Regions from separate parts of the Streptomyces sp. NBC_01508 genome, predicted to be linked through region 3. Evidence: riboswitches for the same ligand, from Rfam matches in the RefSeq annotation. Region 3 holds a riboswitch; each other region holds the start of a gene.
The links. Region 3 has a riboswitch for thiamine pyrophosphate ahead of OG700_RS09200 (thiamine ABC transporter substrate binding subunit). Riboswitches for the same ligand answer to the same signal wherever they lie in the genome.
Positions count from the first base shown of each region.

Region 1: another riboswitch for thiamine pyrophosphate. It lies ahead of thiC (phosphomethylpyrimidine synthase ThiC); the one in region 3 lies ahead of OG700_RS09200 (thiamine ABC transporter substrate binding subunit).
Region 2: another riboswitch for thiamine pyrophosphate. It lies ahead of thiO (glycine oxidase ThiO); the one in region 3 lies ahead of OG700_RS09200 (thiamine ABC transporter substrate binding subunit).

Region 1 covers NZ_CP109419.1:4,305,433-4,308,681, reverse strand. The annotation lists gene thiC (phosphomethylpyrimidine synthase ThiC) at 1-1,429, opposite strand, end outside; TPP riboswitch at 1,424-1,565, opposite strand; gene OG700_RS19950 (YibE/F family protein) at 1,637-3,031, shown strand; gene OG700_RS19945 (SsgA family sporulation/cell division regulator) at 3,053-3,249, opposite strand, start outside.
Region 2 covers NZ_CP109419.1:6,484,048-6,487,296, forward strand. The annotation lists gene OG700_RS30000 (thiazole synthase) at 1-404, opposite strand, end outside; gene thiS (sulfur carrier protein ThiS) at 409-624, opposite strand; gene thiO (glycine oxidase ThiO) at 621-1,826, opposite strand; TPP riboswitch at 1,824-1,937, opposite strand; gene OG700_RS30015 (NAD(P)/FAD-dependent oxidoreductase) at 2,102-3,249, shown strand, end outside.
Region 3 covers NZ_CP109419.1:2,054,977-2,058,225, forward strand. The annotation lists gene OG700_RS09195 (ABC transporter permease) at 1-207, opposite strand, end outside; gene OG700_RS09200 (thiamine ABC transporter substrate binding subunit) at 348-1,442, opposite strand; TPP riboswitch at 1,522-1,645, opposite strand; gene rlmN (23S rRNA (adenine(2503)-C(2))-methyltransferase RlmN) at 1,699-2,811, opposite strand; gene OG700_RS09210 (phosphatidate cytidylyltransferase) at 2,987-3,249, opposite strand, start outside.

The DNA.
Region 1 (3,249 bases), 2.3 Mb from region 3:
CCGCCGCGTGTGCCGCGATCTTGTAGGTGATGACGCCGGTCTTCACGTCGTCGCGGTTCGGCAGGCCCAGGTGTTCCTTGGGGGTCACATAGCAGAGCATCGCCGTGCCCCACCAGGCGATCATCGCGGCGCCGATGCCGGAGGTGATGTGGTCGTACGCCGGGGCGATGTCCGTCGTCAGCGGGCCGAGGGTGTAGAACGGCGCCTCCTCGCAGATCTCCTGCTGGAGGTCGATGTTCTCCTTGATCTTGTGCATCGGGACATGGCCCGGACCTTCGATCATCGTCTGCACGTGGTGGCGCTTGGCGATGGTGTTCAGCTCGCCCAGCGTGCGCAGTTCGGCGAACTGCGCCTCGTCGTTGGCGTCGGCGATCGAGCCGGGGCGCAGGCCGTCGCCGAGGGAGTACGTGACGTCGTACGCCGCGAGGATGTCGCACAGCTCCTCGAAGTTCTCGTACAGGAACGACTCCTGGTGGTGCGCCAGGCACCACGCCGCCATGATCGAGCCGCCGCGCGAGACGATGCCGGTCTTGCGGCGGGCCGTCAGCGGCACGTAGCGCAGCAGGACGCCGGCGTGGACGGTCATGTAGTCGACGCCCTGCTCCGCCTGCTCGACGACCGTGTCCTTGTAGATCTCCCAGGTCAGCTCCTCGGCCTTGCCGTCGACCTTCTCCAGCGCCTGGTAGAGCGGCACGGTGCCGATGGGGACGGGGGAGTTGCGCAGCACCCACTCGCGGGTGGTGTGGATGTTGCGGCCGGTGGACAGGTCCATGACCGTGTCGGCGCCCCACTTGGTGGCCCAGGTCATCTTGTCCACCTCCTCCTCGATGGAGGAGGTGACCGCGGAGTTGCCGATGTTGGCGTTGACCTTCACCAGGAACCGCTTGCCGATGATCATCGGTTCGATCTCGGGGTGGTTGACGTTGGCCGGCAGTACGGCGCGGCCTGCGGCGATCTCGTCGCGTACGACCTCGGGCGCGACGTTCTCCCTGATGGCGACGTACTCCATCTCCGGGGTGATGTCACCGCGCCGTGCGTACGCGAGTTGGGTGACCGCCTGTCCGTCGCGGCCCCGGCGCGGCTGGCGCGGGCGGCCGGGGAAGACCGCGTCCAGATTGCGGAGGCCACCGCGGGGCGAGGTGTGCTTGAGGCCGTCGTCCTCGGGGCGCACGGGGCGGCCCGCGTACTCCTCGGTGTCGCCGCGGCCGACGATCCAGTTCTCCCGGAGCGGGGCGAGACCGCGCCGTACGTCGGTCTCGACGGTGGGGTCGGTGTACGGCCCCGACGTGTCGTACAGCGTCACGTCGTCGCCGTTGGTGAGGTGCACCTGGCGTACCGGCACCTGGAGGTCGGGGCGGGAGCCCGCCACATATCCCTTGTGCCAGCCGATGGGTCGTGCGGCAGGCGTGCGTGTGTCCTGAACGGTCATTTGAGACCTACTCCCTACGCCGGCATTACCCGGTAACAGGTTCGGCGGTCGACGCAGCTCAGGGGTTCGGGGAAGCCCCGAACTCCACAGTCAGCGTCCTCTCAGCCCGGTGCTCCGAGCTCCCGCGTGTGTAAAGGCAACACCACGCTAGCGCGATGTCGGGCGTGCTGAACAGAGGGCCCCCGTCGTTGTTGCGATGATCGGGCGGTGACCTCACCCCAGCAGACACCCGATACGCACGGCCACTCGCACAGCCACGGGCCGGCCGCGCCGGTCTCCACACACCTGCGCAAGGTCATCGCCGCCGTGCTGATTCCCTTCGCGACGGCCGTAGTTGTCGGGCTCGTCGTCCTCTGGCCCGGTGGCGCCCCGGCGCACGAGCGCACCGGTGTCGGCTTCGACCGGCAGACCGAGCAGGGCGAGGTGGTGAAGATCGAGCGGGTCGACTGCAAGGACGTGAACGCCGCCCAGGTCCCGCCGACGGGTGACACGTCGACGCCGCAGGGGCGTGAGGCGCAGCGTGCGCAGACCGGGGACTGTGTGAAGGCGACGGTCGAGGTGACGAGCGGCACGAACAAGGGGCGTACGTTCGTGGAGGTCGTCCAGCCGGACGCGCCGCGGCAGTTTCACGTGAAACAGGGCGTGGTGGTGGCGTACGCGCCCGACGCGCCGCGTGATCTCCAGTACTCGGTCACGGACGTGGACCGCACGTTCCCGATGGCGCTGCTGGCCGGGATCTTCGCGCTCGCGGTGGTCGTCGTGGGGCGGCTGCGCGGGCTGATGGCGTTGGTCGCGCTCGTCATCTCGTTCGCCGTACTGACGCTGTTCATCCTGCCGGCGATTCTCCAGGGCTCGAATCCGCTGATCGTCGCGGTCGTCGGCGCGAGCGCGATCATGCTGTTCGCGCTGTATCTGTGCCACGGTCTGACGGCCCGTACGTCCGTCGCGGTGCTCGGGACGCTGTTCTCGCTGCTGCTGATCGGGCTGCTGGGCTCGCTGTTCATCGGCTGGGCGAGTCTGACGGGCAACACGGACGACAACACCGGGCTGATCCACGGGCTGTATCCGGAGATCGACATGAGTGGTCTGCTGCTGGCGGGCATCGTCATCGGATCGCTCGGCGTGCTGGACGATGTGACGGTCACCCAGACATCGGCGGTGTGGGAGCTGCGGCAGGCGAATCCGGACATGGGGCCGCGCGCCCTCTACCGGGCGGGTATCCGGATCGGCCGGGACCACATCGCGTCGGTGGTCAACACGCTCGTACTGGCCTACGCGGGCGCGGCGTTGCCGCTGTTGCTGCTCTTCTCGATCGCGGAGTCGGGCGTGGCGACGGTGGCCACCAGCGAGCTGGTGGCCCAGGAGATCGTACGGACCCTGGTGGGATCGATCGGTCTGGTCGCCTCGGTGCCGGTGACCACGGCGCTGGCGGCGCTGGTGGTGTCGGCCGACCGGCCGGGGGCGTCGGGGGGAGCGGTGTCGGAGACCGCGACGGGGGCGCCGTCGGGGGCACCCTCGGGAGCGCCGTCGAAGGCGTCCTCCAGGGGGCCGTTCGGCGGGCTGCGGACGCGTGGCGGAGGCGGGCGGCGCCGTAAGGCGTAGCCCCGCGCCCGCGCCGAGGGCTCAGCCCGCGTTCTCCTCGGCGAGGATGCGGCCGAGCGTCTCCTCCAGGTTGGTCTCGAAGTCCCCGAGCGCCATCTCCTGGCCGAGCGGGACCAGCCGGTCCGTACGGTCGAGGAAGGCCACCAGCGGTGGCGCGCTGACCCGGAACAGGGCGTGCTCGGTGCCGACCTGGAGCCTGATGTGGACGTCGGAGAGCT
Region 2 (3,249 bases), 4.4 Mb from region 3:
TCGTTCGTGTACGGCAGGACCGTGAAGCCGTCGTCCACCAACGTCTCGGCGGCGTCCAGCAGTTCGATCGGGTCGGGCAGCAGCGTCCGTTCGTCGGCCACCACTTCGAGCTTGATCCAGTCGGTGCCCAGCGCCTCGCGCGCCAGGCGGGCGGTGAGGACGGCCTCACCCGCCGTGTGGCAGCCCGCCGTGTTCGGCAGGACCCGGATGCCCAGCCGGCCGAGCACGGACAGGACGGAGCCGTGCACGGTCGGGTCCAGCCGGCGCATCGCGACGGTGGTGAGTTCGGTGCCCGACGCGGTCAGGGACCTTTCCAGTACGTCGAGGCTGGGCGCGCCGCCCGTGCCCATGATGAGCCGGGAGTTGAGGACGGTGCCGCCGATGGTGAGCCGGTCGCCGGACATCGGGTCAGCCTCCTTGGACGGCGGTGAGGACTTCGACGCGGTCGCCGTCGGCCAGGGGGGTCGCGGACCAGCGCCCGCGCGGGACGACGGTCTCGTTGAGCGCGGCGGCGACGCCCGAAGGGGCGGGGGTGAGGGTCGCGACGAGGACGTCGAGGGTGACGGGGACGGCGAGGACGCGGGCCTCCCCGTTCACCGAGACGGTCACGGATTCGGTGCTCATGCGTGCTGCTCCTGACCTACGGAGACGGCGGGGGAGAAGGCCGGCGAGGGGCCGGGCACGAAGGCCGGCGCGAAGCGGCCGGGTGTGAAGGGCCGCGCGTCGTCGGGGAGTTCACCGGTCGTGAGCACGGTGGCCATCACCTGGCCGGTGACGGGCGTCAGGAGCACCCCGTTGCGGTGGTGCCCGGTGGCCAGAAGCAGGCCAGGCAGGGCGGTCGGTCCGAGCAGCGGGGCGTTGTCCGGCGACGTCGGGCGCAGCCCGGCGCGGGTCTCGGTGAGCGGCAGTTCGGTGATGCCGGGGAGCAGTTCATGGGCGTCGCGCAGCAGTTCGTACACCCCGCCCGCCGTCACCGTCGTGTCCCAGCCCAGCTCTTCGCTCGTCGCGCCCACGACCAGCTCGCCGTTCTCGCGCGGCACCAGATAGACGTGGCTGCCGCGGACCTCGGCCCGCAGTGTCCGGGACAGGAACGGGGCGTACGGGCGCGGCACCGTCAGCCGCAGGACCTGGCCCTTGACGGGACGTACCGGCGGCAGGACGTCGTCCGGCACGCCCGCGAGCTGCCCGCTGAGGCTGCCCCCGGCGATGACGACCTGGTCGGCGCCGAGTTCGGTGCCGCCACCGACCGTGACCCCGGCGGCCCGGTCCCGGACCACTCGCAGCCGTTCGGCCCACGCCCGGTGGAAGACCACCCCCGCCCGCTCGCAGGCCGTCAGCAGGGCGGCTGCGAGCCTGCGCGGGTCGATCTGGTGGTCACCGTCGACCCGCAGCCCGCCGCGTACGCCCGGAGCGAGCATCGGCTCCAGCCGCCGGCACTCGCGGCCGGTGAGCCATTCGGACTCCAGCCCCGACCTTCTCTGGAGGGCGTGGAGTTCACGCAGCCGGGCCCGGTCGTCGGTGTCGAGGGCGACGGCGAGGGTGCCGCAGGCGCGGTAGCCGGTGTCCTGGCCGGTGGCCGACTCCAGTTCGGCGACGAAGTCGGGGTAGAGCCGCGCGGAGGCGATGTTCAGCCCCAGCAGGGTCTGTTCGCCGTGGTCGAGTTCGCTGACGGCGGCGAGCATCCCGGCGGCGACCCGGGCGGCCCCGCCGCCCGGCTCGGGATCGACGACGGTGACGCCGAGCCCGCGCTGCGCCGCGCGCCAGGCGGTGACGAGGCCGATGATCCCGCCCCCGACGACCAGGACATCGGTATGAGATGACCGCATGGGCGTCCCGCTCCTCCCTTCGCCGGCATGACCCGGATCAGGTTCGTACGGTCGGAGGCCGCGTCAGCCTCCCTCTCAGCCCGGTGCGTACGGGCTCCCGCGAGGTGTGAAGTCTCTTGATTCCTACTGCCGATCGGTGGTTCCGGGGCCAGGGTAACCCCCGGTCCACGCACCCGGTAAGGGAGTCGTGGTCCCGGCCGGTTCCTTAAGGTGATCGGGTGAGTGAGCAGCGGAAGCAGACGGACGAGCGGCGCGTGGTGGTCGTCGGCGCGGGCATGGCGGGTGTGCAGACCGCCGTGGCACTGCGCGAATTGGGGTACGACGGCGCCGTCACCCTCATCGGCGCCGAACGGCACCAGCCCTACGACCGGCCCCCACTCTCGAAGGCCGTCCTCCTGGGGACGGCGGAGAGCTCGGCCTTCGACGTCGACTTCGACGCCCTCTCCGTGGAACTGCGGCTGGGTCTCGAAGTGACCGGCGTGCGCCCGGAGGACCGTGAGGTGGACACAGAGGCGGGCCCGGTTGCGTACGACGTCCTGGTCGTCGCCACCGGCGCCGAACCGGTCACCCTGCCGGGCGCGGCGGGCGTCCCCGGTGTCCATCTGCTGCGCACCCTGGACGACGCCGCGCGGCTGCGCCCCGTCCTGGACCGCAAGCACCACATCGTGGTGGTGGGAGCGGGCTGGATCGGCGCCGAGTTCACCACCGCCGCCAGGGAGGCCGACTGCGCGGTCACCGTCGTCGAGGCCGCGGACCGCCCGCTCGCCGGCGCCCTGCCGGCCGAGGTCGCCACTCCGATGGCGCACTGGTACGCCGAGAGCGGCGCGGAACTCCTCACCGATGCGCGCGTGGCGACCGTCGAGCCCGGCAGGGTGGTCCTCACCGACGGCCGCGAGCTGGCGGCGGACGCGGTGGTCGTGGGCATCGGCGCCCGACCCGCCACGGCCTGGCTGGCGGGCTCCGGCATCGCGACCGGCGCCGAGGGCGCCGTCACGGCCGACGACCGGCTGCGTACCTCGTCGCCCGGCGTGTACGCGGTCGGTGACTGCGCCTCGTTCCCCTCGGCCCGCTACGGCGAGCGGCTGCTGGTGCACCACTGGGACAACGCGCTCCAGGGGCCGCGCACGGTCGCCGCCGACATCGTGGGGGAGTCGCACGAGCCGTACGACCCCGTCCCGTACTTCTGGTCCGAGCAGTTCGGCCGCTTCGTGCAGTACGCGGGCCACCACGCGCGGGCCGACACCCTCCTGTGGCGCGGCGACCCGGCGAGCGCCGCCTGGTCGGTCCTCTGGCTGCGCGAGGGGGTGCTGGTGGCGCTGCTGGCCGTCGGCCGACCGCGTGACCTGGCGCAGGGCCGCAAGCTCGTCGCGGCGGGCGCGCGGATCGACACGGAGCGGGCCGCCGACCCCGCCGTACCGCTCAA
Region 3 (3,249 bases):
ACCGGGGAGCGCGATCAGCAGGGTGAGAGCGGTGGAGACCGCGGCCTGCCACGTCGTGAACCAGAGCACCTGCCCGATGTCGGGCCGGCTCAGTACGTCCCCGAAACGGCCCCAGTGCCAGGAGCCGTCCGCCTTCAGCCCGCGGCCGACGATCGCGGCGACGGGGTAGGCGAAGAAGACCGCGAAGAACGCGACAGGCACGGCCATGAGGCGGAGCCGTACGGCGCTCCTACGGCGCCGTACGGCCCGCACCGCCCGTCCCACACCCCGGCCCCGGCCCGGCCCGCCGACCGGACCACTCACCTCCGTACGTGTGGCCCTGTCGCCTTCCCGGGCGGCTTTCGCGCCTACTTGACGACGAGTGAGGACCACGACTGGATCCACGCGTCACGGTTCTTGGCGATCTTCTCCGGCGCCACGGTCTCCGGGTTGTCGACCACGGCGCCGTGGTCCGTGAAGAGCGCGGGCAGCTTCGCGCCGTCGACGACCGGATTCACGAACATGTTGAGCGGCATGTCCTCCTGGAAGGTCTTGCTCACCAGGAAGTCCAGCAGGGCCTTGCCGCCCGCCTCGTTCTTCGCCCCCTGAAGCAGGCCGGCGAACTCGATCTGCCGGAAGCACGTGCCCGCGGCGACGCCGGTCGGGGCCTCCTCGGGCTGCGGGTCGGCGTACAGGACCCCGACGGGCGGGCTCGACGCGTAGGAGACGACGAGCGGGCGCTCCGCCTTGGCCTTCTTGCCGCCAGCAGAGCCGGAGAACTCCTCGTTGTATGCCTGCTCCCAACTGTCCACGACCTGGACGCCGTTGGCCTTGAGCTTCTTCCAGTAGCCCTGCCATCCGTCGTCCCCGTACGCGGCGACGGTGCCGAGGAGGAAGCCGAGGCCAGGTGAGGACTGCTCGGCGTTCTCGACGACCAGCAGGTCCTTGTAGGCGGGCTTCGTCAGGTCGGCGAAGGACTCCGGCGGCGCCAGCTTCTTGTCGGTGAAGTACTTCTTGTCGTAGTTGACGCAGATGTCGCCGGTGTCGACGGGGGTGACGCGGTGCTTGGCGTCGTCGAGCCGTACATCGGCGCGGACCTGGTCGAGTCCCTTCGCCTCGTACGGCGTGAACAGACTGTTATCGAGTGCGCGGGAGAGCAAGGTGTTGTCGACACCGAAGAAGACGTCGCCCTGCGGCGAACCCTTGGTGAGGATCTCCTTGTTGAGCGCCGCACCGGCCTCGCCGCTCTTCAGCACCTTGACGGTGTAGCCGGTCTGCTCCGTGAACGCCTTCAGCACGGAGCCCGAGACGGCGAACGAGTCGTGGGCGACGAGCGTCACGCTCTTGGACTTCGCGCCGTCCGACGACGTGGCGTCCTCGGACCCGCCACCGCACGCGGCGAGGGTGGAGACACCTATCGCGGCGGCGACGGCGCCGGCCGCCAAGTTCTTCGTGGTACGCACTGAATTCCTCCTGGGATGTCCAGGAGAAGACGCGGCCCTGCCCCGCGCCGGCGGACCGGAGCAGGGCAGGGCGCAACAGCTTGAGTGATGACCGAACTTCCTACCCAGAATGACCTGGGCAAGGTTCAGAGGGTCTGCGACCGTGAGGCTCTTTCGAGTCTCTGTCGCACTCTCAGCGCTGTGGCGCTCCCCTGTCGGAATATGAAATTCTTTCGAACCCAGCGTACATGGGCCCCGACGGGGCCCTTCCCGGCGCTCAGCGCTCCGTCGCCGCCAGCTGACCGCACGCCCCGTCGATCTCCTGACCGCGGGTGTCGCGCACCGTCACCGGCACCCCGTGGGACGCGATCGCCTCGACGAACGCCTTCTCGTCCTCGGGGCGGGAGGCTGTCCACTTGGACCCGGGGGTCGGGTTGAGCGGGATCAAATTGACGTGCACCCGCTTCCCCTTGAGCAGCCGGCCCAGCAGATCGCCCCGCCACGCCTGGTCGTTGATGTCGCGGATCATGGCGTACTCGATGGAGATCCGGCGGCCCGACTTCTCGGCGTACTCCCAGGCGGCGTCCAGCACCTCCCGCACCTTCCAACGGGTGTTGACCGGAACGAGGGTGTCGCGCAGTTCGTCGTCGGGCGCGTGCAGTGAGACCGCGAGGCGGCACTTGAAGCCCTCGTCGGCGAATCGCAGCATCGCGGGCACCAGGCCCACCGTCGAGACGGTGATGCCGCGCTGCGAGAGTCCGAGACCGTCCGGTTCGGGGTCGGTCAGCCGACGGATCGAGCCGACGACACGGCGGTAGTTGGCGAGCGGTTCGCCCATGCCCATGAAGACGATGTTGGACAGCCGGGCGGGGCCGCCGGGGACCTCACCGTCGCGCAGCGCGCGCATGCCGTCCACGATCTGGTGCACGATCTCCGCCGTGGACAGGTTGCGGTCGAGGCCCGCCTGCCCCGTGGCACAGAACGGGCAGTTCATCCCGCAGCCCGCCTGCGAGGAGATGCACATGGTGACGCGGTCCGGGTAGCGCATCAGAACGGACTCGACGAGCGTGCCGTCGTGCAGCCGCCACAGCGTCTTACGGGTGGTGTCGTCGTCGCAGGAGATGTGCCGTACCACGGACATCAGGTCGGGCAGCAGTTCCGTGGCGAGCTTGTCCCGCGCGGCGGCGGGGATGTCCGTCCACTCGGCGGGGTCGTGGGCGAACCGCGCGAAGTAGTGCTGCGACAACTGCTTGGCGCGGAACTCCTTCTCGCCGAGCGCCGCCACGGCCTCGCGACGCTCCTCCGGTGTGAGGTCAGCGAGGTGCCTCGGCGGCTTCTTGGCGCCGCGGGGTGCGACGAAGGTGAGTTCTCCGGGATTGGGCGGTGCCATGAGCTGTTTTCTCCTCGGTACGACGAGGCCGGTGTTCCCCGCCGGCTGCGGGAGGGACATGGGCACACTGCCGGTGCCAGGAGACCTCATGTGAAGGGCTCCGCGACCGCGGAGCGCAGTAAGGCCCGCCGTCCGGGACGGCGGGCCTTACCAGAGTAACCGGTACGGATACGGGTCAGCCCGACCCGACGAACACCACCAGCAGCAGCCACACCACCGGGGCCGTCGGCAGGAGCGAGTCGAGGCGGTCCATGATGCCGCCGTGACCGGGCAGCAGAGTCCCCATGTCCTTGATCCCGAGGTCCCGCTTGATCATCGACTCACCCAGGTCGCCGAGCGTGGCACTGGTGGCCACGGCGAGACCGAGCAGCAGTCCCTGCCACCAGGTGCCGTCGTCGATGAGGAACTGCATGCACAGCGCCCCTGCCACCATGGCGA